4 regions of the Lactiplantibacillus sp. DA1 genome follow, and region 4 is predicted to be linked to each of the others. Evidence: predicted binding sites of a transcription regulator. Region 4 holds the regulator's gene; each other region holds the start of a gene.
The links. Region 4 encodes Rex, which represses fermentation and respiration genes when NADH is low (regulators of the CRP and FNR family bind a similar motif). Its sites were predicted from a motif close to TTGTGAANTANTTCACAA; they were not measured.
Positions count from the first base shown of each region.

Region 1 (7,970 bases), 310 kb from region 4:
AAGTTAAAGCAAAATTAGCTGACCTTGGGTTATCATTACGCAAAGAAGACTAATACAAGGGAGGATATCCGTTCATGAGTTACCGTAAATTACAACGTACAAGTTCACAGCGTCGTGCATTATTACGTGATTTGACAACGTCATTGCTCGTTAATGGCAAGATCGAAACGACCGAAGCCCGTGCTAAGGAAGTTCGTTCAACTGCCGACAAAATGATTTCTTTGGCTAAGAAGGGTGATTTAAGTGCCCGTCGTAAGGCTGCCGCATTCATGCGGGACGTCGTTGCTGATGTCAAAGAAGATGGCGACAACGTGGCTGTACAAACTGCATTGCAAAAGCTATTCAGTGACTTAGGTCCTCAATATGCTGACCGCAATGGTGGTTACACACGAATTTACAAGACTATGCCTCGTCGTGGCGACGGTGCACAAATGGTTGTCTTGGAACTCGTTGACTAGTTAAAATTGTTTTACGGATCACTGGGACTGATGATTGACGGGCGCTATGATGGTGGTTACTAGCAAAATAGTAACTAAGTCTAGTTCGGAAGTTATTTATGGTTAGACATAGATGGCATATCGCAGTTCTAAGTGATTTTTTTGGTGCTAGCTACGAGGCCGCTGACTTGAGGGATTTACTTCCCTAAGTCAGCGGTTTTTTATATAGCAACGAAGTGATATTAACATAGGAAAGATATCCGAATTTTGCTACAACCGCTCAGATATACTTGCAGGGGGACACAATTAGCTAAAAGTTGGGAAATAAAAAAGGTACCAAACGAATTGTTCGGTACCTATAAATGCAGTAATGATTTAGTTATGACGGGTTAATAGCCGTTGTGTCAAGCTAATCAAGTCAGTCTTAGCAGGTTGGTCAGGTAGTTTATTTAAAATGGCTAGTGCGTCTTGAGTGTACTTAGCAGCGAGTAATTGTGCTTGTGCAACCCCACCAGCGTTAATGACTAGCTGTTGGACTTCTTGTCGCTGAGATGCTGAAATTGCTCCCTGTAATCGCATTAGTGGTAATAAATCATGTTTAGCGTCTGTCTGGAGGGCAAAGATCAGTGGGGACGTATAAACACCTTCAGCAATGTCTTCAAGAATTGGTTTGCCAGTTTCCTGGCTGGCTTCTTGATAATCTAAGATATCATCCAGAATTTGAAAGGCCAACCCGATTTTGAGACCAGCTTTACGTGCTTGCTGTGCGAAATGTCTACTTTGTCCGGATTCATATGCACCGAGGAAACAACTCAGTGCGAATAATTCGGCTGTTTTGCCTTGAATTTGTTCCAAGTATTCCGTCATGGTAATGTCCAGATGATAGTGGCGGTCTTTTTGCTGGACCTCGCCAACTAGGATCTTCTCCATGTTTTCGGAGTTCATCTGGATGCTCTTGAAACTGCTTGAATAGTGCGCGAGAATTTTGAATACGACAACGAATAAATAATCACCAGCATAAACGGCAGTATCCTTACCGAAACGTTCCTGAATGGTAACGTGATGCCGACGTAAAGCGGCATCATCGATAATGTCATCATGGATCAGTGTTGCAGTATGGAGCGTTTCTAATGACGCTGCTAAGGCCACCATCCGTTGGCGATCAGTGGCAATAAATTGTGAGAAGAGGAGGCAGTATGCGGGACGTAAGAGCTTACCACCACCATGAATCATTTCTAAGATGGCGTTATTGATTGCGGCGTCTTGGATATTGATGTTAGCCGTCATCAGCTGCATGACTTGTTGTAGCTCCGGTTGTAATGCCGGATAATCACGCCAAATTGGGTGTAATTGTGTTGCCGATTGCATAAGAATTACTCCTTTGTTTGATCTGGATGGTGTTCCCGATTGAATTTAAGATAACGCAAAATCGTGACATGGGTGAACAAATAATTAGCGGCAATTCCAAGAGCGCTTCCTGCTGCTAGTCCAATAATTGAAAGGACTGGCAAGTATAACATGACGGTCCACGTTTGGGCAATTAAGCTTGCCACAAGTAATTGGCCCACGTTATGCATGACGCCCCCGGTTGCTGAAATCCCAATAATACTAACGCGTTTAGGTCCAAGCTGTTTAACAAGTATCATGGCAAACAGGCTAAGAAAGGCACCCCCAAAACTATACAGAAAGGTAGATAGTGTTCCACCAAGGAGGGCTGTTAAAATTAAACGTAACCAAGTTAGTGTGATCACATCAGTTAACGATAGCGTATAGATAGCAACAATGGTAATCAAGTTAGCTAAACCAAGCTTGGCCCCTGGTGCAAAAGCAAACGGGAACGGAATCATACGTTCCAAAATTCCAATAATAACGCCCTGTGCCACGAGCAGAGCAATATAAATATTACGATGAGTTTTGTTAGATCGTTCGAATGAATTATTCATGTTTTACTCCGTAACTAAACCGTTACCGCCAGATTTGACTTGACCATTGCTTGCCTTAATTTCGACTAAGAGTTTGTGGGGCAAACAAACAATTGTTTGTCCTGGTTTATTAATCCAACCCCGCCGAACACACACTTGGTCGGAACAATTAGCCTTGGTGATAGACACCCGTTTAGGCTCAAACGTAATCGTGTTGTAGTGACCATGATTATCGCGATAGGTGAAGTGTTTAGTAGTCTTCAGAGTTGTGATATTAACACGCTTTAGGACTGTCCCATTGTGTGAGACCACGGCATTATACGTGGTTTCACTTGTCGTGGCTTGTCGTTTTGCCACTAGGGCGGCGTGTTCCGCTTGTTTTTTTTGTTGATATGAAAAAATCGCTAGTGGGGTGAACGATAAAATAATTAGCGCAACAATAATAATAATATCAAACGGTTTGATCATATCCCCATAACGTTTGAATGTCCGGATCATTGTCCGTAATTTATGCATCGTTGACCCTCCAATTCAAATGAAATAAAAAATGGTTCAAGGGGGAGAAAAACAACCCTTGAACCATCGGGAAAGGATTTAATTAATTATAACGCATCTAGCGGGTTTTAACAGCATCGTAATGAGAACGAACGTTGCCATACCACCAGTGTCCAAGGTGTTTTTGCATCCACGGAACGACCCAGTAATCTAACCCAAATGTCCGACCAGAACCGTTCATCAAGGCTAAAGCCACAAAGATCATCCAAATATTGACCCAGTAGAACATACCAGATAAGCAGAAGACGACGACTAACCCAATGGTGACCGCGTTAGCAAACCAAGTAAAGAGTCCGAAGAAGATACATAGCGCAATGATGATTTCAACACAAGTCATGAACTTCTGGAAGAAGAGGGCCATTTGCATATTCGGTACAAAGAATTTGGTAATTGATTCGAACCAGTGCGGCATTTTGTCAAAGACCATCAATGGTTCTTTACCGTACATGTATGAAAGACTGAAGACGCCTTTAGCGGCCTTAGCAGTTGACGTGGCCGCTTCAGAAGCACCGCTAGTTGCAGCGGCCTTGGTTGCTTGGGAAGCACCACTAGTTGCGGCGACGGTAATCCAATCAAATGGTAAACGTAACTTATCTGTAAACCAGGATTCAGATCCCTGAACTTTTGTCCAACAATCCCATAACCACATGGCACCGTAGAAGAATCTCAGTGGCACACTCCAGAGCACGTTACCGGCCCGTGAGACCCAGCCGCGGAAAACGTTCCGGTTGTTGCGGGTCCGGAAGAATTCATGCATGAAGTATTGGAATAGGTAGTAACCTGAGAAAATCTGAACGTAGTACATCCAGTTGATAGCGTGTTTTAAAAGCACGGCAATAAAACCAGAGACATTCCATTTCTCTAAGACTTGCGCAACGGCATACTTGGAACCAATTGAGTCGACAGATGCTTGATAAGCGCCCTTAAAAGGCTTAATTGTGACGTCTGTCTGATCAACGTTCTTAATAATGCCTTCAACCGCTTTAGCAGCAGTTTCTTCAGCCCCTTGAACAATTTGTGGGACTGGCCGTGGTTGATCAGGTTCTTGATAACTGGTTGAATCACCGGCTAAGAAGATATTGTTGCAGTCCTTAGCCTGCATGAATTCATTGGCCATCAAACGGCCGCCGCGGGGGTTTGTTTCGATACCAAACTTTTTAACGATACTATTAGCTCGAACACCGGCTGTCCAGATTAACGTGTAGGTTGGGATTGGATCCTTACCTTTTAAGTTAACGTGGTCTTCAAAGACTTCGGTAATCATGGAGTTCGTCATGATTTTGACACCATGCTTTTCCATGTACTTGGCAGCCTTACCAGCTTGCGTCCGGTTGAGCATGTTAATGATAGTTGGTGCGGCTTCCACTAATTGTAATGTGATTTCGCTAGGATCGAGTTTGTTATCCCGCGCCAAGACGTCACGATATTCAATTAATTCACCAATCAGTTCAGAACCAGTAAAACCAGAACCGCAGACGGTGAAAGTTAACATCGCCTTGCGTTTGGCAGGGTCGAGCTCAGCGGCTCCTCGTCGAATAATTGCAGATAAATGAGCTCGTAAGGCCATGGCTTGTTCGAAGGACCACAATTCAAAGCCGTGTTCCTTAACACCGGGCGTGCCGAAATCGTTAGATTCGCCACCCAAGCTAATGAGGAGTTGATCATATTGATAACTCCCGTGTTCAGTTGTAACTGTTTGTGACTTTTTGTCGATGTCCGTTACAGTATCCGTAACGAGACGCACATTCTTTCGTCGTGCGAACAACCGTTGCAAATCATATTGAATATGCTCAGGATCTACTCGTTCGGTAGCAACTTCATGTAATTCAGTCATATACGTGAAGTATGAATGCCGATCAATTAGCGTAATCTCAACGTCCGCATTCTTCTTGAAATGCTTAGACAGTTTTTTGGTTGCGTAAACGCCAGCAAAACCCGCACCGACAACGACAATATTTTTCTTTGCCATTGCGTAACAACTCCCTTGAATAATAGTATAAAAAGATAATTCCACTAACAATTATAACGATAATGTAAGCGGTTGTCTATGGATTGTTGTGAAGAATGCATAAACTATCACATTATATGGACCACGTAAACAGTGGGAGTATGGTTTAAACGTGAAGCGTTGCCAATAGCGCCATTGTTAGGGTGAAATATTATTTTTTTAATGAATTAGGATTGACTATTGTGACGTTAAACGTTAAGATTAATGTGAATTTTCATACAAAAAGGTTAGGAGTGGGATACAATGAAATTCAAATCAGTTATTACAGGTGCTTCGGTTGTGGCTATTTCGGCTTTAGCTTTGGCAGGTTGTGGTAGTAGTTCTTCAAGTTCTTCAAAGAAGAGTTCATCTTCAAGCTCATCAGCTAAGACAACTAAGGTTGCTAAATTAACTGCTGGTAGCAAAATGAAAGCGGGTACTTATAACCTTGAAGAAGAAAATTATTCACATGGTTATCGGACCAAGATGAGTATCACGGTTAATAACAACGGCAAAATCACTAAGTCCAGTTATGACCAAGTGAACAAGAATGGTAAGTCTAAGGCTAACGATTCTTCATACAACAAACAAATGAAGAAAGTCGCAGGAACTAATCCTAAGACTTACATGCCTAAGTTAAACAAGACTTTGACAGGCTCTGCTGCAACTGGTAACGTTGGCTCGATCGACGTTGTGACTGGTGCGACTGAATCATCGAAGACGTTCCAAAACTACACCCAACAATTAGTTCAAGCAGCTCAAGCGGGTAACAAGTCAACGATTAAGATTGACAACGGTGCCAAGATGAAAGACGGCACCTACAAGTTAAACGAAAAGAACTATTCACATGGGTATAAAGTTACCTTCGCGATTACGGTTAAGGACAACAAGATTACGAAGTCTGAATACAACCAAGTGAACAAGAATGGTAAGTCCAAGGTTGACGATGCTGCTTACAACAAGCAAATGAAGAAAGTTGCTAAGACTAATCCGAAGACTTATCAACCAGCTTTGAACAAGTCATTAGTTAAAAGCAGTGATCCAACTAAAGTTGATGTTGTAACTGGTGCGACTGAATCCTCTAACACCTTCATCATGTATGCGGAACAATTACAAAATGCCGCACAAAAAGGTGATACGAACACAATCACTGTTGACAACATGATTTTCTCTGAATAAGCAATTTAATCAATAATTTTTTTGAGGCCCGAGGCGCATGCTGAAGGCCTTTTGTTTTTACTAGTAATGAACATAATAGGTAGGCTAAATGCTACGGTAATTTTATCAACTCAAATAAACGATTGGCATCGAATGAAGGTGAGGTGCTTGTTATTAAAATGAGTTGAGCAGTCAATTGGTATCACCGGATGAAACAAAACTTTGGTATAATGACGATTGAAATTATAAATAGGGGAAGTATTGGGAATGAAGCTAAAAAAATGGGTTCAAATTGGACTAATTGTTGCAATGATGGTGCCATTGACGGCATGTGGAGCTAATACCAGTAATAAAGGCGCTGCTAGTAGTCGGCCTAAACCGACTAAAGTTGTTAAGACACCAATTGAAGATACCCAGTTTATGATGGGAACAGTGGTCACACTACGGATTTATAACAAAGGCAAGGATAAAGCATTAGCCGGTGCCTTTAAATTGTTGAAGGCTGAGGCAAAAGAAATTACGGTCAATCAAAAAGGGTCTGAGATTGATAAAATCAATAATGCTGCTGGTAAAAAGCCAGTCGTTGTCAGTAAGGATATTTATCCGATGATCAAGGCAGCTTATTATTATAGTAAAAATTCCGATGAGTCCTTTGATTTGGCCATTGGACCGATCACGTCACTGTGGCATATCGGATTTTCAGATGCAAAGGTGCCGACACAGCAAGAAATTGATAAAAATGTCAAGCTGGTCGATTATAAGAAAGTTAAATTAAATGACAAAAAGCGGACGGTTTACTTGGAAGAAAAAGGCATGCAACTTGACCTTGGTGGCATCGCTAAAGGTTATATGACTGATCAAGTCAAGACGTACTTGTTAAATCACGGGGTCTCAACCGCAATTATTGACCTTGGAGGTAATATTTATGTTTTAGGTGACAGTCCTAAGGGCACTAAGTCCGGTAACTGGACGGTCGGTATTCAAGATCCGAAAGCCTCACGCGGAACTGCGATTGGTTCATTACCGGCTAAGAATAAATCGATCGTTACGTCTGGTATTTATGAACGTTATTTGAAAAAGAATGGTAAAGTTTATAGCCATTTAATGGACCCACAAACAGGGGCTCCCTATCAAAATAATTTGATGGGCGTTTCAATTATTTCGAAGAAGTCGGTGGACGGTGACGCGTTATCGACAGCAACGTTCGACAAAGGTTTAAAAGACGGGATGAAGTATATTAATGCCAAAGCAGATCAAGGTATTGGGGCCATTTTTATTACCAAGGATAAAAAAGTCTACGTTTCTAACAATCTGAAGAAACAATTCACGTTGTTTGGTGACGAGGGCTACAAATACGGGCCTACTACTGATTTAAAGTAGGTTAAATGTGAAAGTTAGTCTAATACAAGTTCCGCTAGATATGTTATGATAATAACCATGAATTTTAAGGAAATGAGGGACAATGGTGAGTCCGATTATTAACGTTGAACATTTAGATTATCGTTATCCGCAACAGTCGGCGGATCAGTTAACGTTACGCGATATTTCATTTACGGTCATGCCGGGTGAATGGGTCGCCATTGTCGGCCATAACGGTTCTGGTAAGTCAACTTTGGCCAAGAATTTGAACGGATTATTGGCACCAGCGGCCGGAATGATTACGGTTGATGGTCAAGTGTTGTCTGAAGAGACCGTCTGGGATATACGGCACAAGATTGGGATGGTCTTTCAAAATCCAGATAATCAGTTTGTTGGAGCAACCGTTGAAGACGACGTTGCGTTTAGCCTTGAAAATCAAGGCATTCCTCGTTCTGAAATGTTAACGCGGGTACAAGCGGCTCTGGAACAAGTCAACATGCAGGATTTTGCAACGCGCGAACCAGCACGCTTGTCAGGTGGTCAAAAACAACG
Region 1 covers NZ_JAWHTQ010000001.1:126,801-134,770, reverse strand. Annotated here, with positions in the region: gene RXV91_RS00605 (DNA-directed RNA polymerase subunit alpha) at 1-53, shown strand, start outside; gene rplQ (50S ribosomal protein L17) at 75-458, shown strand; gene RXV91_RS00595 (polyprenyl synthetase family protein) at 813-1,805, opposite strand; gene RXV91_RS00590 (Gx transporter family protein) at 1,811-2,380, opposite strand; gene RXV91_RS00585 (NusG domain II-containing protein) at 2,384-2,875, opposite strand; gene RXV91_RS00580 (FAD-dependent oxidoreductase) at 2,973-4,883, opposite strand; gene pplA (extracellular electron transfer flavoprotein PplA) at 5,166-6,080, shown strand; gene RXV91_RS00570 (FAD:protein FMN transferase) at 6,327-7,439, shown strand; gene RXV91_RS00565 (energy-coupling factor ABC transporter ATP-binding protein) at 7,525-7,970, shown strand, end outside.
Region 1: a site for Rex is predicted at 5,127-5,144, ahead of pplA (extracellular electron transfer flavoprotein PplA). Genes of this name have one in related genera too.

Region 2 (7,970 bases), on a different contig from region 4:
AAAATAAACGGCGGATTACCACGTATCTTGATCGTCAAAGTCATCAGACAATTGCCCCAGCAGTGCAACAACTTGTAGTTTACCGACGAACGGCAATTGTTGAGAAACGAACGGGATCTTTACTTGGATATGATTTAAATGGTGATGGAAAGGTTGATACCGGGTTAGCTAATCAGGCTTGGGTGTTAGAAGGGACTGGGCAGTACACGACTGTCCGCTCACCCGATTTAACGGCTAACGGTTATACAGTACCGGATATTGATGCCGTGACTTCCAAAAATGTGGCGGTTACCGATCCTGATTTAGAGACGATAGTGGTCACTTATGGTCATCGCTTGATGACCATAACACCGGATCAACCGGGAATGCCGGGTGTTCCAATTAATCCTAATAATCCAATCATTGTCTATCCTGATATTAGTGGTCAAGACGACTTAACACATGCAGTACGGCGGACTATTAATTACGTCTATACAGATGGTAGGTTAGCCGCTCCATCAGTAAGCCAAACCGTTTATTTCCAACGAAATGCAACGATTGATCTAGTGACGGGTCAAGTGACGTATGAGAAGTGGATGCCAGTAACAACAGCTACTATGGCAAAAGTCATATCACCAGTCATTGTGAATGCGACCACGATGCTAACAGAAGTTGCGGCACAAACTGTTAGCCTGACAACTGGTAATCAAGTGGTTACGGTTAGCTATCAAAGAGCACCAGTTAGTCCCAATCAGCCAGCCGGTAAACCAGGTCAACCCGATAATCATAATGATCAGTCGAATCAGCCAGCCGGTAAACCAGGTCAACCCGATAATCATAATGATCAGTCGAATCAGCCAGCCGGTAAACCAGGTCAACCCGATAATCATAATGATCAGTCGAATCAGCCAGCCGGTAAACCAGATCAACCCGATAATCATAATGATCAATCGAACCAGCCAGATCAATCCGGTAATTGGCCAAGTCAAGTTGATGATCATGTCAGCCGGTCAAATATCCCGGCTGACCCAAGTCACCAATCAGCGGTACCCATCAAACTAGGGCAACATCAGCAGATTACCGAGCAAAATCAAGTTGATACGATAACAACGGTAAAGGCACAACCAACAAAGGGTGCTAGGTCGACAAGTCAGGTTACACCTAAACCAGCGCTGACTAATACTTCAGTGATCGGTTGGGTCAGTGCACAACCTGCTAAGAATAAGACAACTCGACAACAAAACCAAATGTCAACGTTACCTCAGACTAGCGAACGTCATAATCATTTATCAATATGGGGTATCATTGTGTTGGTACTTAGTTCAATTGTTAGTTGGTTTAAGATTAAACAACGGGACTAAGCTGTTGCTCAAAAATTGGCTTAGAAGAAAGTAATGGCTTGATATCGAGCTAATCTAACATGTCTCTTTTTTGAAGTGTTGTTGTTCAATATCAATCTATTAATGCACGAACGAAAATTTAAGTGATTGTATTCCACGACTAGTGTTTTATTGGTCATTCAGCCGATTTCAGAAGTTGAATGAGACTGGAGACGGTATGTTGATATATGAAAACTGGTATGTAGCACATACGTTGCTAAATTATTGGTGACGTGATAATCAACAATTGAGGGCAAGAATGAATTTTACATTCTTGTCCTCAATTGTTTTATTTTAGTTTCATATACAGCGATATTGAGTTAGTTGTGATAGAAATTATAGTGTTGTGGATTACGATGTAATTAAAGTGCATAATTTGCTAATGCCGGTACATCTTAGCTGAAATTTACATCAAAAGCTGGATAGCCTGAGGGGTTATCTAAAAATAGCATTTATCGTTGACAAATGTAAACGATGGTATTATGATACTTATATCGATTACAAATGTAAACGAAGCGGCGATGTGAAAGGACTGGTAATGATGGTTATTAAAGGATTAGTTTTGTTAGTTGGCTTATTAGGGATTGGTTTTATTCTGTGGTGGTTTTTTGGTAAACATACCACGACCACAGCGACTGCAAGTGCAGCTGGTGGCTTACAACGGGTTGACGTCGAGGTTAAGGGTGGTTATTCGCCAGAACAAATTGTCTTAAAAAAAGGAGTTCCTGCGGTGCTTAACTTTACGCGCAAGGATGCATCTGGTTGTCTTGATCACGTGGTATTTAGTGATTTTGGAATTAATCAGGAATTACCACAAAATCAAGTTGAAGCAATCACGATTGACACGAGTAAGTCTGGTGAATACCAGTGGGCCTGCGGTATGGATATGTTTCATGGCAAATTAATTATTAAATAGTGGAGGAAAAAATAATGGTAGCACAACAACATATTAATGTAACAGTGAACGGTAGTTATGAACCATCAACAGTGACTTTACAACAAGGTGTACCGGCCCAATTAACGTTTACGCGCACGAGTACGCAGGGGTGCTTAGAGCAAGTACATTCAACCGACTTGCACTTTACGACTGAGTTACCCCTTGACCAACCGCAAACGGTGACGGTACCAACTGATCGAGCCGGTGAATTTCACTTTAGTTGTGGGATGGACATGGTGAGTGGCAAGGTGGTGATTGTGTGATGAGCACGACGAAACGGTTTTGGATTTCATTAATATTTTCCCTGCCACTACTGGCTAATATGATTTTGATGCCCTTTGGCTGGATGCTTCCGGGTGGTGATTGGACGCAGTTGATTCTGACGACCATCATTATGGCTGTTTCGGCTCGGCCGTTCTTGCAAAGTGCGTGGGCGTCTTTTACTAAGCACCATGCCAATATGGATACTTTGGTGGCAATTGGCACCGCGACTGCTTATTTTTACAGCTTATACGCAATGGCAACGGGGCAAGCAGTCTTCTTTGAAAGTGCCGCACTTGTGACCACTTTCGTTTTGCTCGGCCAAGTCTTTGAAGAACGAATGCGGCACAACGCGTCCAGCGCGGTCGCAAAGCTAGTGGGCTTACAAGCCAAGGAAGCGGAAGTGTTACGCAATCAAGAATTTGTAAAAGTGCCGTTGGATCAAGTAGTAGTCGGCGACATTATTCGGGTCAAGCCAGGGGAAAAAATTCCCGTTGATGGTGTAATTACAACTGGCCGTTCAACGGTTGATGAGTCAATGGTGACGGGAGAAAGTATGCCGGTTCAAAAAACGGTGGCGGACGCTGTCATTGGTTCAACGATTAATAGTAATGGGACCTTTCAGTTCAAAGCTAGCAAGGTCGGTGACCAGACAATGCTGGCTCAAATCGTTGAGCTCGTTAAAAAAGCACAAAACAGTCACGCACCGATTCAAAAGCTGACCGATAAAGTTTCTGATATCTTTGTGCCGATTGTGCTAATTATTGCTATCGTTACCTTCTTGACCTGGTATGTTTTCTTGAATGCTAGTCTCGCGAATGCCTTGATTTTTGCGGTCGCTGTGGTCGTGATTGCCTGCCCGTGTGCGCTAGGTTTAGCTACGCCGACCGCACTAATGGTCGGTACCGGCCGTGGTGCCAAGATGGGGATCCTGATTAAAAATGGTGAGGTCTTGGAAGCTGTCAATGACGTTAAAACGGTGATCTTTGATAAGACGGGAACGATTACGGTTGGTCACCCACAAGTGACCGATGTTATCGGCGACGAAGCCCAAGTACTGCGCGTTGCCACTAGCTTAGAAGCGGCTTCGGAACATCCTTTAGCTGCGGCAATATTAAAACGTGGCACGGCCCGTGGTATTCAAGCACCAACCGCCACGAACTTCCAAGCCATCGAGGGTAAAGGTGTGACTGCTCAAGTTGAAGGCCAATTAGCGGTGGTCGGTAATCATAAATTATTAACTGATGAGCCGATTAGTGCTGAATTACAACGCCAAGCCACCGAGCTTCAGGACGCGGCGAAAACGGTCGTGTACGTGGGCTTAAATCACGAAATCATTGGATTGATTGCCATTCAAGACGTCGCCAAATCGACGTCTGAGGCAGCCATTGCGAGTTTGAAAGCACGTGGCTTGAAGACGGTCATGTTAACCGGCGATAACGAACGGGTCGCACAAGCTGTGGCGGATCAAGTCGGTATTGATGAAGTGATTGCTGATGTGCTGCCAGGTGATAAGGCTGAGCACGTTCACACGTTCCAGAAGGCTGGCAAGGTGGCCTTTGTCGGCGATGGTATTAATGACGCCCCCGCGTTGACGACGGCGGATGTTGGGATTGCCATGGGTTCCGGAACTGATATTGCAATCGATGCTGGTGGCATCGTGCTCGTTAAGAACGATCTGCGTGATGTTGACCGGGCGTTGGCATTGAGTAAGAAGACGTTTAACCGTATCAAACTTAATCTGTTCTGGGCTTTCGTGTACAACGTGCTCGGGATTCCAGTCGCGGCGGGTCTCTTCTTTGCCATTGGGCTGACGCTTAGCCCCGAATTGGCCGGATTAGCAATGGCCTTTAGTTCATTGTCCGTAGTCACGAGTTCGGTATTGCTAAATAAAGCTAAGATCAGTTCGAACGCCCAACCTGCGTAGACGATGAGCAGATAGCGTCGGATGAAATCGGGCTTGTTAAACAAGCAGAAATGTGTGTTAATGGTACAAAATATGCGGGTGTCTAACGCCAGTTCACGTTGTTGAGCTGGCGTTAGACACCCGCTTTTTGAGTCGACAATTTAAGAAAGGAAACTGGCTATAAATTCCTCACAATCAGTAAAAAAAAAGTATTAGATTTACACTAATTAAGTATCATATCGTTAGTGTAAAATTAGAAGAATGCCCATTTAACGGAGATAAGTGTGGTGTTAGATGCTTTTGTAAGCGCTTGAATCAAATTGTGTATTGTGTAACAATGTTAATTGTAAGCGGTTTACATACTATTTGAAACGAGGGTTTGAACATGAAAATTAAAGCAGCAGTGGTTGATAAAGTAAACGATCCATTTGTCATTAAAGATGATATTGAATTAGCTGAAATGAAAGCAACTGATTTACAAATCAAAATGGTTGCGACTGGAATTTGCCATTCTGATGAAGCAATTCGGCGGGGTGATGCGTCGCTAGGTTATCCAGTAATTTTAGGACACGAAGGTTCTGGAATCGTCGAAAAGGTCGGTTCAGAAGTAACTAATTTTGAAGTGGGCGACCATGTTATTCTATCATTTTACGCTGACGGAACATGTGATAACTGTCTGAAAGGCATGCCAACTAAATGTCGGAATTATGCCGACTATAACTTGAGTGGGACTCGTCCCGATGGTTCCGACCATTTCCAAGAAAACGGGCACCATATCAGTGATATGTTCGACCAATCTTCCTTCACGACTCATACGGTAGTTGACCAACGTAATGCGGTTAAAGTACCAAAAGAACTAGATTTACGTCGCTTGGGACCTTTAGGCTGCGGCTATGTCACCGGGAGTGGCACTGTTTTGAACAGTTTACAGCCGCGCCCAGGACAAACAATTGCAGTCTTTGGGACTGGTGCGGTTGGTTTAGCGGCAATGATGGCTGGTAAGATTTCAGGTTGTACTGAAGTGATTGCGGTCGACATTGTTGATTCACGGCTAGAACTTGCTAAGGAATTGGGTGCCACCCATGCCATCAACAGTAAGGAAGAAGACCCCGTTGAAGCCATCAAGAAGTTAACGCACGGTTACGGGGTCGACTTTGCCGTTGATACGACTGGGGTAGAACCAGTTATGGTTTCTGCAATCCATGCACTTGCTCAAGGTGGGACTGCGGCCTTGATTGCCGTTACGGCCAAAAATATCACCATTAGCTCATGGAACGATTTGTGTGTTGATGACAAGAAAGTCATCGGTGTTAACATGGGTGATGCCATTCCTGGCGTTGATATCCCACGGTTGATCGATTTCTATCAACATGGTATGTTTCCATTTGAAAAGACTGAAAAGTTCTATAAGTTTGAAGATATTAATCAAGCCAATGCTGATTCCGGGAGTGGTAAGACCATTAAGCCGGTTTTGATTATTGATGAGGATTATCAACCCGGCAAATAGCTGACGGGTTGGTGTTATTAGTGAGTTTTACAGGCGGCTGTGCTAAAAGTTAATTTTGGGGCAGCCGCTTTTTAGTATGTCATCATGTTGAGAATCTAAGGGCATTGATAAAGAATACTGAACCAAGTTAATTGGTGACTTTGGAGATTTATGCCGTAGTTTCACAATCATACATAGGAAAGTCCGCCTAATTACAACAGTTGTGATTAGGCGGACTCTTATGCAATATTGGAAGTTATATCAGTCTAGTACCAGTGATGATGTTGCCAGAAACGTTTAGCGTTGACCCAAGAACCATAGCGAGCAGCCACGTAGGTATTAGCGCGTCTTTCTTGATTCAGTGGCGATAAGTTGCCGTGCAAATATGAGCGTAATAACTGGTAGCGACCATAACAGCGGCCGTTACGAGCCGTGTAGCTGTAACCAGATTCACGATAAGCAATCCAATTTTTGGCGGCGCGGTTAGCCTTGGAAAGCTTAGCGTTGACCTTAGTAATTTGCTGGGCTTGACTAGGCTTTTTAGCAGCCTGAGCTGTTACTGTGATTGAGGGCACAAAACTAGTGGTAATGTTAGCGGTAATTCCGAAGATGCAACTAGCCAGAGCGAATAAGAGTATGGTTTTTAACTTGAACTTTTGCATTGTATGTATGACCCCGTTTTTTATAAGCTGATAACCGTAGCTTACGCTAATTATGTTTCAGTGATGTTAAAGAAAAGTTACCATGCTATTAAATGGAAGTTGTTCCGAATAAAACAGGGATCATTACTAATTATGAGAGGGGTTGTTTAGATTAATAATGGTACTAGTTATCACATAGAAAAATCATAATATTGTTAGGAAAACTAAAGCGCTTTATTGCATTCTTACGGTAATCTTAAAATTGAAACAACTTTATAAAAGTATTGAAGGAGTAAGGGAGTGCAATAATGGCAGAAAAAGATAATGAGAAGATTACACTGATGGCTTTAGTCATGATGATCTTCACCACGGTTTTTGGATTTGCCAATAGTACGGTTGCCTATTACTTGATGGGTTATAGCTCTATTTTATTTTACTTAGTAGCAGCAGTATTATTCTTTATTCCGTTCGCGCTAATGATGGCGGAGTTCGGGGCGGCAGTTAAGTCCGATAGTAGTGGAATGTACAAGTGGTTGGAAGTGAGCGTGAATGCGAAGTTCGCGTTTGTGGGCACGTTCATGTGGTTTGCCTCGTACATCATTTGGCTAGTCTCAACGTCGGCTAAAGTCTGGATCCCGTTTACGACCATCTTCTTTGGGAGCGATCAGACCCAACGCTTTGCGATGTTTGGCCTGAATGCGACGCAGATGATTGGACTTTTATCCTGTCTATGGATGGTGCTGGTGACGTTCGTTTCCATCAAAGGGATGAAAGGCATTGTCCGGGTCACAAGTTTAGGTGGCCTGGCAGTAACGAGTTTGACGGCGATTCTATTAGTCGTTTCGGGTATTGTTTTAGCCTTGAATCACGGGCAGTTTGCACAGCCGTTACAACATGTCATGACTTCGCCTAATCCGAGTTATCAACACCCAGTCGGGTTACTTGGATTTGCCGTTTTCGCCATTTTTGCTTACGGTGGGCTCGAAGTTCTCGGTGGGATGGTTGATAAGACCAAGAACCCCGAAAAGACCTTCCCACGCGGAATTATCATTTCGGCCATCGTCATTACCTTAGGCTATGGCCTGGGAATCTTCTGCTGGGGGATTAGTACGAACTGGCAAGCCGTTTTGTCGAATCCAACGACTAACCTTGGTAATATTAGTTATGTCATGATGCAAAACTTGGGTTATGTCTTAGGGCAAGCGCTTGGTTTGAGTACAGCGGCGGCTAAGACAATGGGACTGTGGTTCGCACGGTACACCGGCTTAGGGATGTTCCTCGCTTACAGTGGGGCGTTCTTCACCTTAACTTATTCACCATTGAAGACGCTTATCTTGGGAACACCTAAGGAACTGTGGCCGAAGAAATTTACGAAGCTCAA
Region 2 covers NZ_JAWHTQ010000003.1:199,215-207,184, reverse strand. Annotated here, with positions in the region: gene RXV91_RS06030 (mucin-binding protein) at 1-1,340, shown strand, start outside; gene RXV91_RS06025 (cupredoxin domain-containing protein) at 1,900-2,274, shown strand; gene RXV91_RS06020 (cupredoxin domain-containing protein) at 2,289-2,558, shown strand; gene RXV91_RS06015 (copper-translocating P-type ATPase) at 2,558-4,483, shown strand; gene RXV91_RS06010 (NAD(P)-dependent alcohol dehydrogenase) at 4,848-5,969, shown strand; gene RXV91_RS06005 (transglycosylase) at 6,215-6,610, opposite strand; gene yjeM (glutamate/gamma-aminobutyrate family transporter YjeM) at 6,898-7,970, shown strand, end outside.
Region 2: a site for Rex is predicted at 4,783-4,800, ahead of RXV91_RS06010 (NAD(P)-dependent alcohol dehydrogenase). Genes of this name have one in related genera too.

Region 3 (7,970 bases), 180 kb from region 4:
TAAACGTTCGGTCAACCAGTATGAGAAATTTCTTAGGTGCTAATATTTGCGGAAATACACGGCATCAATCACATGATGTGCAACTTTGTGTAAAATTAAATCCGCACGATTACGGGTTGGTAAGATATAATCATTCAAGTTTTTTAGATCAACCTCTTCCCACACCCGTTCAGCCATGGCCATCGCGTCCTTGGGGTCACCAATTGCCCATGGATAGAAATAGTTCGACGGGTCTTGGAAGGCGGTCTTCATTAACGCTTTGAAGCGCTCCAAATACCAATCCTCGACTAGGTCAGCATCCGCATCCACATACACTGAAAAGTCAGTAAAATCACTAATATAAATCGCTTGATTACTAGGTAGTTGCAGCACGTTGATGCCTTCGATAATTAAAATATCGGGATGTGTGATCACGTCAAAGCGATTCGGTACAATATCATAGGTTTGGTGTGAATACACCGGCGCCTTCGCCAACGGCTTACCACTCTTCACATCGTTTAAGAATTGGATTAGCCGCGTCATATCATAACTTTCTGGAAAGCCCTTGCGTTCCATCAGCTGCATCTTTTTAAGCTCAGCATTGGGATATAAGAAACCATCCGTCGTAATTAGCTGGGTTCGCCGATCTGGATATAAATATTTAAATAATATTTCTAGTAGCCGAGCCGTCGTCGTTTTACCGACCGCCACACTTCCAGAAACGCCAATGATAAACGGTGATTGACGGTTCTGCCGATGTAAAAAGACGGACTCCGTTTCCCGCCACGATAAATAATGCTCATACTTGGCCTGCAACAAATGCGCGAATGGCATATAAATATCCCGGACATCATCCAAACTAATCCGGTCATTAAACGCCTTGATTTCGTGTAAGTTATCTGCGGTCAACGGTACTTGGTGTTGATTGTTACGGTAAAATTGCTTCCACTGTTCTCGCGAAAAGCGATAGTAGTTCATCTGATCTTCCATAATTTCTGTCTGCCACCATTACTAAATTAATGGGTTGATTATAACATGAAACCCTTATCAAACGCTGATTAAAATTGAAATAAAGTGACCACCTAATTTGAAAACCATTAGTAAAAGATCGCTCGATACTAGGTCATAATTGCCTAGTACCGAGCGATCTTAATGTTCATTATTCAATTTTTAACTGTGTCACGACTTCCTGAGCCTGACTAAACAAATCGGTAATGATTTCCTTGACTGGCCGAATTGTCGTCATCATCCCTGCCACTTCGCCGGCCATGGGCGTACCATGTTCCATATCGCCATCTTCAACGGCTTTCGCAAATGAACCGTCCGCTAACGCGTGTAATTCCGCTACCGGCGCGTTAGTTTGCTCTAATTGCAAGTATTGCATTAGCATCGGGTTAGTTAACGCTCGGACGGGATCGCGCTGGCTGCGGCCAGTCACGATTGTATCCGTGTCACTGGCTGCCAGTACCCGTTGCTTATAACTAGCGGGAACCGGACATTCTTCAGCGGTCAAGAAGATCGTACCACATTGCACACCCTGGGCGCCCAGTGCAAACATCGCCGCGATTGAACGACCATCACCGACACCACCAGCACCAATCACTGGAATATCAACGGCATCCACGACTTGTGGTAATAACGCCATTGTCGACGTTTGACCGATATGTCCACCTGATTCTTGACCTTCCGCAATCACCGCATCCGCACCGGCTGCCACCATCTTGTGAGCATGGTGGACCGAAGCAATCACCGGAATCACTTTAATACCGGCCGCGTGTAACGGTGGAATATATGAAGTCGGGTTACCCGCACCAGTCGTCACGACCTTAACACCTTCATCAATGATGACCTGTGCCAGTTCAGGGCAATTCTTCATCTGTAACATTAAATTAACGCCAAACGGCTTATCCGTCAGCTGACGAGTTGCCCGAATCTCGGTCCGCAATTGATCAGCGGTTAGCCCTGCAGAACCAAGAACACCGAGACCACCAGCCTCCGAAACTGCTCCAACTAATTCATGAGTAGCAATCCGCATCATCGCACCAGAAAAAATGGGATATTGAATGCCTAACATTTCAGTAATTGACATAGTCACGTCCTCCTCAAATTACTAACAATTCTTTCTGTTTAATTGTTAGCATCTTCACGATATTGTAGTCGTAGTCGGCACTAAACCATTTCGATCATCAACCGATTCGTCTACTTGATGAACTAATTTTAACGCTTATCTACTGATGATGACAGCGTTTTCTTTTATATTTCGACACAATCTGATAATTGTTTTAATACACATTACCATTGATTGCCTTAAGATTTTATTCACAAAAAGCACCACCTCACTAACTGGAGGCGGTGCTTTCATCATATTGCTAATTAAACTTTTGCTTCATTCAACGTATACAAGCTGTGGTTCACACGCGTCAATAATGGTGATAACTTACCAACTGCGACCACCGTTAACTCGTGCATCGCCCGTGAACAAATCGTGTACAGTAACTGCCGTTCATCTTCACGCTGATAATTTTCCTGATTAGCATTCCACACGATCACCGCGTCAAATTCCAGTCCCTTGGCCAAGAATGACGGCACGACGATGACGCCAGGAGCTAACCGTTGATTTTCTGTTTGGATCAACGTGACCTTCTCACCTCGCGCCTTCAACGCTTCAGTCAAGTCCTTACATTCAGCCAAAGATTTTCCGATAATTGCCGTTGTATCCCGTTCAGAATCATTCATCGCTAATTGATCGACTACTTGATCAACACCCGCTTCAAAATCAGCTGTCACAACCACGTTTGGTAGGTCCCCTTGGCGGTCAAACGCGGTCACGGCTTCACCATTCACCAAAATTTCTTTAGTAAAATCGGTAATTTGCTGGGTCGATCGGTAAGACTTGGTCAACTGTACGACCCGCGTCTTTTCTGGGTTAAATAGCGTGGCCAATTCATTAATTAACGAATGACTATTTTCTTTCGTAAAGATGGCCTGATTTAAATCTCCCAACATCGTAAAACGCGCTTTTGGAAAACTAAACTTCAGGAACGCTAGCTGAAAGGCGTTGTAATCTTGAATCTCATCCAGAAAGACAAACCGAATGTCGCGTTGTCCATGTTTCCCCGTCATCAAATCATGCAGATACATATAGGCCGAAACGGTCGTTAAAGAAATATGCCGGTCCTTAATTTCAGCCAGCTTGTGTTCAACCGTAGCGTCCCAGTCAGCCGTGGAAATTCCGTAATCTGCCAGCTTAATAATCTTCGGCACTTCACGTAAGAAATGCGCGTACTGCATATTGATACTCAAGAAACGATTGCGGACAATTTGCGTCCGGGCCTTGCCAAGCCGTTGCATCACAATCTTACGCGCTAGAAACTTAAATTCTTTATCGCCGTTCTTAAACTCCCGCGGCTGATTGCCATACAATTGATTGATTTCTTCGCGCGATAAGTCTTGGACCGCTTCTTCAACCCATTTAGAACGCATCTCCGATTCAACCTTGCGATTCAAAATCTTGATTAATTCTTCCTTAGTTGCTGACAAGCGGTTCGCTAAGTGATAGTTTTCGTTGAAAGAATAGTAGATTGACTTAATCTTTTCCCGGGAAATAATCACTTCATCGTTCAGCGTAATATTACGGAATCGCATGTCGGCTTGTTCCAAATGCCGGCCATACGTGGTAACCGCGTTGAAAAAGGCTAAGCTACCTTCCAACTTAGTAATCTTCGCCATTTGCGGTGTGTTTTCAGTTTCAAACCGTTGCTGTAACGTCTCGACCTGCATATGGGGTAGCCGGTATGAGGCATATTGGAAATAAGTCATTTGGACCATGTTTTGCTCACCCAATTCTGGCAAAACCTGGTTAATATAGTCATTAAATAACTGGTTAGGTGAAAATAAGATAACTTGGCCAGCCGTCAAATTACCCCGGTAACGATACAATAAGTAGGCGACACGTTGCAACACTGACGATGTCTTCCCAGAGCCAGCCGCCCCTTGCACGAACAAGAGGTCGGAACTCGTATCCCGAATAATGGTATTTTGTTCCTTTTGAATTGTTGTGACAATGCTCTTCATCTTCACGTCAGACTTTTCGTCCAACACTTCGAGCAACATCGAATCGCCCACAGCTTCATCGGTATCATAGACGGTCACAACTTGACCATCTTCCACCATCAGTTGGCGCTTCAACTTAACGTTAACCGTCTGCTCACCATCTGGAGTCTGGTAAGTCACGTGACCTAAACCACCGTCGTAATAAATACTGGAAATTGGGGCCCGCCAATCATAAATTAAAAAGTGATCCGGTGTGTCAGAAAACGAACTTAACCCAATATAAATGGTTTCGGGCTTCGGTTCACCGTTCTCATGAAAATCAAGTCGCGCAAAATAAGTGTTCTTTTCCAACTTTTTCAAGGTCGACAACTGTTTAGTCGCATGTTTCCAACTATTTTGCCGCTCGTCCATCATTTGCTGTTGCTGGCGCACGGACAGTCCAGTCTCCATCATGCCTTCGTAACTATCCGTTTTAATATTGATGTTATTCAGCAAATCCCGCTTGATGTCGGCCTGATCCTGTTCCGAGCGCGTAATGGTTTGGCTTTGCTGCTCTTCAGCCACCTTAATTTTCGCAACCACATGATCTAAGTGTTCCTGTTCTGCAGCTTTAATTGACTTAGCCATTGAACGCCCTCCATTCCTAAATATCGAACAATAATTTTATCACTATCAGCGGCCCGACTCAATTAATAACCCATGCCACATGCTAATTTTTGCCTTTTTATGTAAAAATGTTTGAACATTGGTTTACCAAAGTTACGATTGTGTTAAACTAAATGAAATGTAATCGGTTTCATCTGTTTTTCAATCCGCAGACGCTTATAATAAATGCAACTTAAATTGGAGGTGGCGCCGTTGGTCAATTTAATAACCATTTTAACCCATTTAGAACAAAGTATCGTCCCGCTATTAACCACGCTTGGTAGTTGGTCTTACATCTTATTATTCGCCGTTATCTTTCTTGAAACGGGCATGGTCGTTTTCCCATTTCTTCCCGGCGAATCATTGATCTTTCTCGCCAGCACGATGGCTGCAACTCACAGCGACGCCCTCAGTATTCAAATTCTGGTGCCAGTATTCTTTGTGGCTGCTGTAATTGGCGACACTGTCAATTTCGAAATTGGCCGCCACCTAATTCGCTTACCGTGGTTGCAACGCCACCTCCCCCAATCCAAGCAACAACGCGCACAACAATTTTTTGCTAAGTATGGCGCGAAAGCTGTCATGTTTGGCCGCTTTGTTCCACTCGTGCGGACCTTTGTCCCGCTGAGTGCCGGGGCCGCTAAAATGCCACAAACGACCTTCGCTATCTGGAACTTAGTTGGCGTTGGTATCTGGGTCAGTGTCGGCTGTTCACTCGGTTACTTCTTTGGCTCGATCAGCTTTGTACAGAACCACCTCTCGCTCTGTTTTCTAGGAATTATGGCCGCCGCGCTCATTCCAGCCACGGTGGTTGCGCTGATTAAGACCTGGCGACAACGGACAACACTCAATCTCAAATAAGCGCCACACACAACACGGTTGATCTGCAATCGTGTTTTTTTATTGCTTCTCGCTTTGAAAGGCACGTCTTTCCTTTTCAAAACCACTCAAAAAGTGTATCCTTTCAATGACTTTAACGTTTTTTAATGAGCGGAGGGATTCTATGCAACCAATTCAATTAACTGCCTATCAATCTGACTGGCAAAAGCAAGCCACCGAGTATCAAACCTTGTTACACCAGCAATTACAGGCGAATCTATTAAAAAGTAGTCACGTGGGTAGTACGGCCATGCCCCAATTATTGGCGCGTCCAACGATTGACTTGGCGTTGCTTGTTAAAGATCAGGCGGCTGCCGTAGCTACGTTACACGCACGACCGGTCGCTGGAACGACGCATACTTACGCGACACAATTAGCTGCTAACGGCATCCACGTGATTATTACAACTGATGAACAGCATTATCAGCAATTGCTCACTTTCCGGGATTATCTTAATGCGCACCGGACAGACGGTCGCAAGTATACTGCCATTCGCGAAAAAGGTGTGCGCAATGGGCAAGCCGATCTCGCAGCCTATCTACAAACGAAAGCAGCCTTCATGGCCAGCATCAACGATAAAGCTCAGGATTGGTTGGCCACTAAAGATCAACACGAACACCACGACCGGACCGTCCGTGCAGAACTCGTCAACATGTGCCTCATTACCAACCCCAAGACTGGCGACGTCCTCGTTGAAAATAAGATTGACGCCCAGTGGTCGGGGTTAACTTTTCCTGGCGGTCATGTTGATCGCGGTGAATCACAAGTAACCGCGATGAAGCGTGAAGTATTAGAAGAAACCGGCTTGCACGTCAATCAATTGAAATTAGTCGGCACCGTAACGTGGGTCGAAAATGCGGACGGCGACGTGTCGCTTGGTACCTTATACACTACTAGTCACTATCACGGCGATTTGCTAGCCGGCTCATACGAAGGGGCTATTAGCTGGCAACCATTAGACCAACTAACGCCCGATAAATTAGCACCCGGTGTTGACCAAATTCTGAAAGTTTTCACTGACAGTCACGCTAACGAAGCATTCTGGAGTTTTGATGACAATCAGCTCCGCGTGTACTAAAACGAATCGAGGTATTTATTCATGGATCAAGTTTCCTTAGTCATTATTTTATTAGCCGCATTATTAATTCCGCTTATCATGGCTAAATTCAAAATCAATAGCTTGCCGACTGCCGTCATGGAAATCATTGTCGGCATCGTGATTGGGCCCAGTGTGTTCAATTTTGTGAACACTTCTGACCTTATCTCACAATTATCAACGATTGGCGTCATTGTCCTGCTGTTCTTAAGTGGACTTGAAATTGATTTTAGTCTATTTAAGAAGCGGCGCACGGCGTTAACACCGTTAGAGCAAAAAAATGCGGTCAACACACCGAAATATTCGCCCGTCCGGCTTTCAGTGTACGCCTATGGCACGATTGTTGTCTTATCACTGCTGCTAGCAGCCGCCTTTAAGGTCAGTGGCCTCTTTAGCGACTTCTGGCTCGCCGCTATTTTGTTTGGTACGATTTCACTTGGCATTGTAATTGCGGCTTTGAAGGAACAAGAATTACTTAGTAAAGCCTTTGGACAAACGATTCTGTTAATCTCCGTGTTTGGTGAACTCGTGCCAATGATGGGGCTGACGCTCTATGCATCCGTCTACGGCAGTAACTCACAAAGTCTCTGGTTACTATTACTCATTTTAGCCGTCGCCGCACTATTACTCTTACGGTTCAAACCATTCTTCCGCTTCTATCAAAATATTAACAAATCGACGACACAACTAGATATTCGGTTAGCCTTCTTCCTAATCGTGACCATGGTCACGGTAGCTGAGTCAGTTGGTGCCGAAAACATTCTGGGTGCCTTTGTGGCCGGGATCGTCTTAAAACTCTTGAACCCTAGTGAAACGACCCGCGAACGCTTGGATGCTATTGGTTACGGCTTCTTCATCCCTATTTTCTTCATTACGACTGGCGTCGATTTGAACTTACGGACCTTATTAACAAGTGGCAAAACCTTACTATTAATTCCATTATTTTTCTTAGCATACATGGTTGCCAAGATTGGCGGCTACTGGGTCCTAAAGTTACGGTTCAAGCAAGCCAACGCTTTAGCCGGTACCGCACTGACTGCAACGACAATGACAATGGTATTAGCCGTCCTGCGAGTTGCCAAGTCAATGAAGACAATTACTAGTGACCAGTCCGGCGCTTTCTTACTCGCAGCGCTACTCACTTGTGTCATCTCACCCCTGATTTTTAACAAGTTTTATTCAGCTGAAAAAGAAGACCTGGTCAAAACAGCGGTCCACTTTATCGGCGCTAACTTAAGCACCGTACCCGTTGCACAACAGCTACGAAAAGGCTGGTACGACGTGTCAATGTACACGAATCATCCTGAGAATTATCAAA
Region 3 covers NZ_JAWHTQ010000001.1:265,257-273,226, forward strand. Annotated here, with positions in the region: gene coaA (type I pantothenate kinase) at 40-969, opposite strand; gene RXV91_RS01285 (nitronate monooxygenase) at 1,139-2,068, opposite strand; gene helD (RNA polymerase recycling motor HelD) at 2,353-4,659, opposite strand; gene RXV91_RS01295 (DedA family protein) at 4,864-5,538, shown strand; gene RXV91_RS01300 (GrpB family protein) at 5,681-6,634, shown strand; gene RXV91_RS01305 (cation:proton antiporter) at 6,656-7,970, shown strand, end outside.
Region 3: a site for Rex is predicted at 2,287-2,304, ahead of RXV91_RS01285 (nitronate monooxygenase). Genes of this name have one in related genera too.

Region 4 (7,970 bases):
TATTCTTTTTTAGCACTCCTTAGTTCCAAGTGCTAATTACATTGTCAACTATATCATTTTAATTCAAGATTGCAAGTAATTTGTCAATTATTAGTCAAAGAATGTCAAATCGACTATAATGAAATTTACAGTTATCGCTATGCAACTTAAATTAAACTTTTAAAAGGACGTGAGTTGATGGTCAATCGCCGCCAATCAATCTTTATTCTCATTATTTACTTTATTATTTATGCCCTACCAAGCGTTCTAGTTACCGCTTTTCATCAACTTGGTTCTCAAGTATTCGTTATTCAAACCGTTGATTACTTGGTCGGTGCCGTCCTGCTCATTTGGTTAACTAGCCGAATGAAAACTAAAAATGTGATTGAAAAGCATCCTAGTAATTGGATCAAAACCATTCTTTGGGGATTGATCGGACTCGGGCTCGTCATCGTCGGCCAATTGATTATTCTAAAAATCACTGCCTTGTTAGGCCAGTCAACTGCTTCAACCAATACCACCACACTCCTGACAGTTGGCCAGCAATACCCAGCCTTTTTCCTAGCCATCATTATCGGCGCTCCAATCATGGAAGAAATCGTCTTTCGCAAAGTTATCTTCGGTAATCTGAGCGCGGTCACTGGTAAGATTGGAGCTGCCTTAATTGCGAGTGTGTTATTTAGCTTCGCACATGCGGACGGTCACTTCATTCTGTATGCGTTTGTCGGCCTCTTATTCTGTTGGCTATACCAGCATACCGGTCGCATTCAAACTTCTATGACTGCCCACATCCTAATGAATGCATCGGTCGTATTACCAACATTGCTTGGATTGTTGCATTAATCAAGCCTAGTATGTCTCAATAACTGTAGCCGTCACTAAACACTTGTTTCACATAAAAAATTGACACAAAAAGGTGCCCTAGGACTGATTCCCAGGGCACCTTTCACTATCAATTTCTAGAACTAAGGCAATACCTTAGTCTTGAGCCTCATTCTGATCGTCATGACCAGATTCACCCAATTGCTGACCGTAATGCTCAATAAAGTAGATCAACGTTTGCAATTCATTAGTCAAGTCAACGTTTTGAACCCGGACTGTTTCTGGAACCGAAATTCGTAACGGCGTGAAGTTCATAATTCCCTTCACGTTAGCATCAACCAAATCATCCGTAATTTCCTGAACAACCGTCGTTGGAACTGTTAAAATTGCAATTTCAATCTGTTGTTCGATCAATTGCTTCTTCAACTCAGTCATTGGGTACACTGGCACCCCACTTTGAACCGTATTGGCAATCGCCTCGTTCACATCAAAGGCCGCTGAAATTCGAACATTACTATTTTTGTGAAAATTGAAGTTTAATAAAGCGTGACCTAAATTCCCGACCCCAATCAAGGCAACGTTCGTTAAGGTATCTTGGTTCAAAATTTTTTTAAAAAATGCAAGCAACGTTTCAACATCGTATCCATACCCTCGTTTACCGAGCGCCCCAAAATACGAAAAGTCTCGCCGAATCGTTGCTGAATCTACTTTAACCGCCTCGGACAACTCGGTTGATGATACCCGCTTCTTATCTGCATCTAGTAAGATATTCAAGTAGCGGTAATAAATTGGTAACCGTTTTGCCGTTGCCCGTGGAATTTTTGTTTCTGCCATTCGGACGCGTCCTCCTATATAAAAGTTTGTGAATTTGCTGACACTATTCTAGCATAACCTACAACTTTGTGAAATAATAATTACTTATTATTCCAAATAATTGGGCAAACCGTTGCAATATGCTACAATTATGTCACGAATCAAATGTGAAAGGAGCTTAATAAAGCGTGATTTTACTACAAGTACAGCAGGTAATGCGGCGTTTTGGTGCCGATGTCTTGTTCGATAACGTACAAATGGACATTCAAGAGCACGCCCGGGTGGCCCTCGTTGGTCGCAATGGCGCCGGCAAATCAACCTTACTTAAAATGATTGCTGGTGAAACGGTGCCTGACGAAGGCCAGATTTCGATGCGCAAGGGACTGACAATTGGTTACTTGGCCCAAGATCAAGGCCTAGACAGTCATAATACAATCTGGGAAGAGATGAGTAGTGTCTTCGCCGAACTACATGCAATTGAAAATCGAATGCATCAACTCGAAAATCAACTCAGTGATCCGGCTATTATGAACAATGAACAGGCCTACCAACAAACTTTAAAAACCTATGACCAAATTCAAACGGAATTTCAACAGAAAAACGGTTACGGGTACCAAGCTGAAATCCGGGGGGTTTTACACGGATTTCAATTTGACGCTGATGTCTATGATAAATCGGTCACTGAACTATCAGGTGGTCAAAAGACGCAGCTCGCACTCGCCAAGTTACTACTTGAAAAACGCGACTTACTTATTCTTGACGAACCAACTAACCACTTGGATGTTGAAACTTTAACTTGGCTAGAAAGTTATTTACAGTCATATGCAGGCGCATTGCTTATTGTCAGCCATGACCGTTACTTCCTAGACCGAGTCGTTAATGAAGTTTATGATCTGTCGCACCATGAAATGGTCCATTATACTGGCAATTACGATCAGTTTGTTCAAGAAAAAGCGGCACGCATTCAAGCTCAGTGGAAACACTATGAAAAACAACAAGCCGAGATTAGTAAACTTGAAGACTTTGTTAACCGTAATATTGTTCGAGCTTCTACGACAAAACGTGCCCAGGCCCGGCGCAAGCAATTAGCTAAGATGGAACGACTAGATCGTCCTGATAATGACGAGAAAACGGCCCACTTTGGCTTTCATGCCGCCAAGCAAAGTGGAAATATCGTTTTGACCATCAAAGACGCTGCCGTGGGTTACGGCGGTCGAATCCTTTCAGAACCAGATAATCTCAGTGTTAAAAAACATGAAGCAATTGCCATCGTCGGCCCAAACGGGATTGGTAAATCAACCTTCCTCAAGAGTATCTTGGGCCAAATTCCATTCATTAAGGGTAAGGCCGTGTTTGGCACTGGCGTCGTCACTGGTTATTATGACCAAGAACAACGCAACCTTAATGACAAGAAGACAGTATTGGGTGAATTATGGGATGAACATCCAACCACGCCGGAAAAAGATATCCGAACCATTCTAGGAAGCTTTCTCTTTACTGGAGAAGACGTTGATAAACCCGTCCACGCACTATCTGGTGGCGAGCGGGCCCGGTTACTACTGACTAAACTCGCCATGCAAAACGACAACTTCTTGATTCTTGATGAACCGACAAACCATTTAGATATTGACAGTCGTGAAGTATTAGAAGTAGCCCTCAACGATTTTGATGGTACCCTACTCTTCGTTTCACATGACCGTTATTTTATTAACCAAGTTGCAACCAGTGTCGTAGAAGTCTCACCAGAAGGAACTGAACTTTTCTTGGGTGACTACGACTATTACATTGACAAAAAACAGGAACAGGCTGAAATTGCAGCGGCGGCTGCCAGTCAAGCTGCTGAAGAAGCCGCCAGCGCTGGGACGACTGACCCAACTAGCGCAGCAACTGTCACTCCCCGTTCGACGGGCCAGCAAAATTATCAGGCTAGCAAGCAGCAGCAACGAGAAAAACGTAAACTTGAACGCACTGTCGCTGCTTTAGAAGAACAGATGACAACGCTTGATGCGCAGACGACTCAGATTCAGACAAAAATGGCCCAGCCAGAAGTTTCAGCTGATGTTGGTCAGTTGCAAGATCTACAGAAAGAACTTGACGCCATCACGACCCAACAAGAACAAGTTGAAATCGAATGGACTGAACAAGCTGAGGCCCTCGAGGAACTCAATTAATATATATTGACGAACAAATCAAAAAAATGGTCGCACTTTAACCTTATAGGTTATCGTGCGGCCATTTTTTTGATCATTATTTTAACATCCCGGGCATCCAATCAAACGCCAATCCCGGATCAGCATTAAGTGTTGCATCCCCAAATTGGTGGTGTTGATATTGGACGTAACCGGCAGCACCGATCATCGCACCGTTATCACCACATAACTTCAAAGGTGCAAGTAATAACTCGGTGTCGGGAAAAGCAGTCGGCAAATCTTGCTGTAATCGTTCACGTAATCCATGATTAGCAGCGACCCCACCGGCTAAAACAAGTTGTTTGACCGGATACTGCTTTAAAACGCGTAATGTCTTGCTCATCAGCACGTCGACCACGCTAGCTTGAAAACTTGCTGCCAAATCATTCTTATCAAGCGTTTCACCGATTTGATCTGCATGGTGGACCGTATTGATAAAAGCACTCTTCAGACCACTAAAACTAAAGTCATAATTATCTTCATCGATCATGGCTCGTGGAAAGTTAAACGTATCATGTCCTTGGTGCGCCATTTCATCAATGACCTTACCGGCTGGATAGGGCACACCCAAGACCCGACCGATTTTGTCATAAGCTTCACCAGCCGCATCATCGCGCGTCTCGCCAATAATTTCAAATTGCCCGTCCGCTTGCATATAAACTAGCTCAGTATGACCGCCAGAAACTAATAATGCCATTAGCGGAAATTCAAACGGTTTAACAAACCGGGCAGCATAAATATGTCCCGCCATGTGGTTAACCGGAATCAACGGCAGTTGGTGCGCATAGGCCACGACTTTAGCCGCGTTAACACCAACTAATAACGCTCCCACTAACCCTGGACCATACGTGACCGCAACGGCATCCAGGTCTTCATACGTGACTTGGGCCTCTTGTAAAGCAGCTTCAATACAAATCGTAATCTGTTCGATATGATGACGACTGGCAACTTCTGGAACAACACCGCCAAACCGTTTGTGACTATTAATTTGAGTTGCAATCACGTTTGATAAAATTTCGTGACCATTTTTAATCACGGCCACACTCGTCTCATCACAACTAGATTCAAACGCTAAAATCAAGTTTTGTTTTTCCACAGTTCCCATCCTTTTAATTGATAATTTTTCGCATGATCCACGCATCTTCCTCGGGATCATGATAATAAGCATGCCGTATCGCAATTCGTTTAAAACCACACCGCCGATACAACTGCTGGGCCGCTAAATTACTAGCACGAACTTCTAGAAAGACTGTTCCGGCTGTAAGTTGCGCAAGACACGATATTAATAACCAATAAGCATGCCCCTGATGCTGATACGTAGGCACAATGGCAATGTTAGTAATCTCGGTCTCATCTAAAACCGTTGAGCGACTGATAAAGCCAATTGGGTCATGCTGCCACCATAATAACTCATAATGAGTCGTTGTCAGTGCTAGGTCCGCCATAAATGTGGCTTGGCGCCACGGTGATCCGTTGGGGTACGCACGTGTGGCTAACTGGTAACAAATTTGAGCCATTTCTTGGACTGTTAACTGTTCAGCAGAGACTAGTTGGCGTTCAGTCATTGGTAGTCGCTGGAATACGGTAAGTCATATCAATGGCATCTTCATGATCACCAAAATAGTAGCGTTTCTTGATACCCGTCTTTTCAAAACCCAAATCCTGATATAATTGTTGCGCCGTCGTATTACTATAACGAACTTCAAGGGTCACCGTTTGGTAAGCCAACTTACGCGCCCGTTTAATCATGACTTGCATCATGAAATGACCAAGACCGCGGCCTTGAACATCAGGATGTACGGCAATATTAGTGATATGGGCATCCTGGCGCCGATCATCAAAGACACAACCACAAAAAGCAACTAGCCGGTCTTCGTGACGCATCACGATATAGAAGCGACCACTCTGGCGTCGCAGTTCCGTCTTAAAGGCGTTCTCATCCCATGGAGTTTGACCAGCATATACTGCCCGTTCGATGGCCAACATTTCGGGAACGTCGGTAATCAGGGCCCGCGAAACGTAATAGTTGGTTTCGCCGACCGTAACAATGTGATTCTGAATTGCTAACACACGTTGGCGATGCTGATTACCACCACCGGTAACTTTCTGAAAGTACTCCTTAAATTTTCTCAACATAGGGCGCATGTTCCTTTTCTGGGTGCTTGGCCTGCCACTCGCGTTCAGCTTGAGTCAGGCGTAAATAGTTCGGGACAAAGTTATGAATCTCAGCAACCGGCGTCATCGTTTGCCCAAGTAGCCCTAACACTGCCGCTTGCGGTAAATCAAGTTGCGGAGCAGCACGAACAAACTGATTCGGCAAGGCCGTTTGCAATATCGATGTGTACTGATCAACATCACTGCCAATAAAGGTAATCGGTTCATTATAACTGACTAATTGTTGGCCCCACTCAGCAACACTAATATGCCGATCAGTAATAACCGTCACCGGTCGATGATGCTCAATTCGATATAAGCCAGTAAAAACATTATCACGCCGGGCATCAAATAGTGGTGCAACCAGCTGTCCTTCCGCCACAATATTACCTGCCAATACAGCCAGACTGGAAACACCAACCAACGCTTTATTCAATGTAAACGCCAGCGTCTTAGCAGTCGTAACACCAATTCGTAACCCCGTGTAAGATCCGGGTCCCGCCGCCACAACGATGCGGTCCAAATCATTAGGTACAACCTGTGCTTGTGCCATAGCCTGTTCAATAATTGGTAATAATGTACTACTGTGATTCCGACCAACATTCGTGGTCGTGGTAGCCAAGATCTGGGTATCTTCTAATACTGCGACACTCAATGGCCGATTTGAAGTATCAATCGCCAACAACTTCATAATTTTAAAAAACTCCTCATTTTGAATTACTTCACATATCTTATCATAATTTACTTACTTTGAAAGCTTTCTGGTAGCAACCAACCAATTCAAATCGAAAACAACTGATGATTAATCCAGCTAGTCACCCTTCAGCCTTACCAATCATTAAATTACAAGCAAAATGTAAATATCATTTACATAACTTATACATATACTTCACTAATCCTTGTCCACACATTTACAATACCTTGTTATGCTACACAAGTAACTAAAATTACTTGGAGGTAATTGGAAACTATGTCAAAAGTTAGTAAGTCATTATTAGGTCTTTCATTCATTTCGGTTTTAGGTTTAGGACTCGCTGGTTGTGCCAGTGGTACCAGCGCTAAATCAGGTGGCGGCAGTACGGATAAGAGTAAAACCATTACGGTCGTCTTTTACCCTAATGAATCGGCCAAGAGTTTTGCTGGTTCGCGTACAGCCATTAAGCAAGCGGTTGAAAAAGCAACGGGTAAAACGGTCAAATTACAAACCACTACCGACTATAACGTTGCAATCCAAGCAATTGCATCAGGCAAAGCTCAAGTTGCCTACATGGGTGCTAACGGTTATATCCAAGCACACCACAAGAACAACGATGTTGTCCCTTTTGCAGCACAATCCGATGCTAAAGGGACATTAAAGGAAGCAACTTATAACTCCTACTTAATGGTACAACAAAAAGATGCCAAAAAGTATGAAGAAAACGGTAAGTACAGCATTAAGAATGTCAAAGGCAAGAAAATGTCTTATGTCTCCAACAGTTCAACTTCAGGATTCTTAGTACCAACAGCCGAAATCTCACGTGAGTTCGACATCAAAACGGCTGACCAAGATAAGTTAACCCAAAGCGGATCATTCTTTAGCAAAGTGCTTTACGGTGGCTCCCATCAAGGTTCCGCAGTCAACTTAATCAAGGGTGATGCCGATGTTGCCGCCTTTGATGATGCTGATTTAATGCCATACCTTAAAGTCACTAAGGGCTCATGGGATAAGGTCGGCTCGACTTTCACGGTTAAGGATAACGCTGACGCACCATTTACAAGCTTAGCTGGCAAGTCAGTCGTCAACATTGCCATGATGCCTGTTCAACAAGGCCCATGGGTATACAACACCAAAGCCCTCAGCAAAGATGATCAAAAGAAGATTGCCACTGAGTTCACGTCGAAGTCCTTTGCTCAAAACAAAAAGATCTTTTCTGAACCAAATGCGAAAACACCAATGATGTTCCCTAAGAAGTCTGAAAAGTCCAAATTAGTTAATGTTACCGACAAGTGGTACGCGCCAACGCATAAGTTAGT
Region 4 covers NZ_JAWHTQ010000001.1:440,735-448,704, forward strand. Annotated here, with positions in the region: gene RXV91_RS02070 (type II CAAX endopeptidase family protein) at 178-822, shown strand; gene RXV91_RS02075 (redox-sensing transcriptional repressor Rex) at 958-1,635, opposite strand; gene RXV91_RS02080 (ABC-F family ATP-binding cassette domain-containing protein) at 1,803-3,785, shown strand; gene tsaD (tRNA (adenosine(37)-N6)-threonylcarbamoyltransferase complex transferase subunit TsaD) at 3,862-4,908, opposite strand; gene rimI (ribosomal protein S18-alanine N-acetyltransferase) at 4,913-5,368, opposite strand; gene rimI (ribosomal protein S18-alanine N-acetyltransferase) at 5,361-5,939, opposite strand; gene tsaB (tRNA (adenosine(37)-N6)-threonylcarbamoyltransferase complex dimerization subunit type 1 TsaB) at 5,923-6,648, opposite strand; gene RXV91_RS02105 (phosphate/phosphite/phosphonate ABC transporter substrate-binding protein) at 6,928-7,970, shown strand, end outside.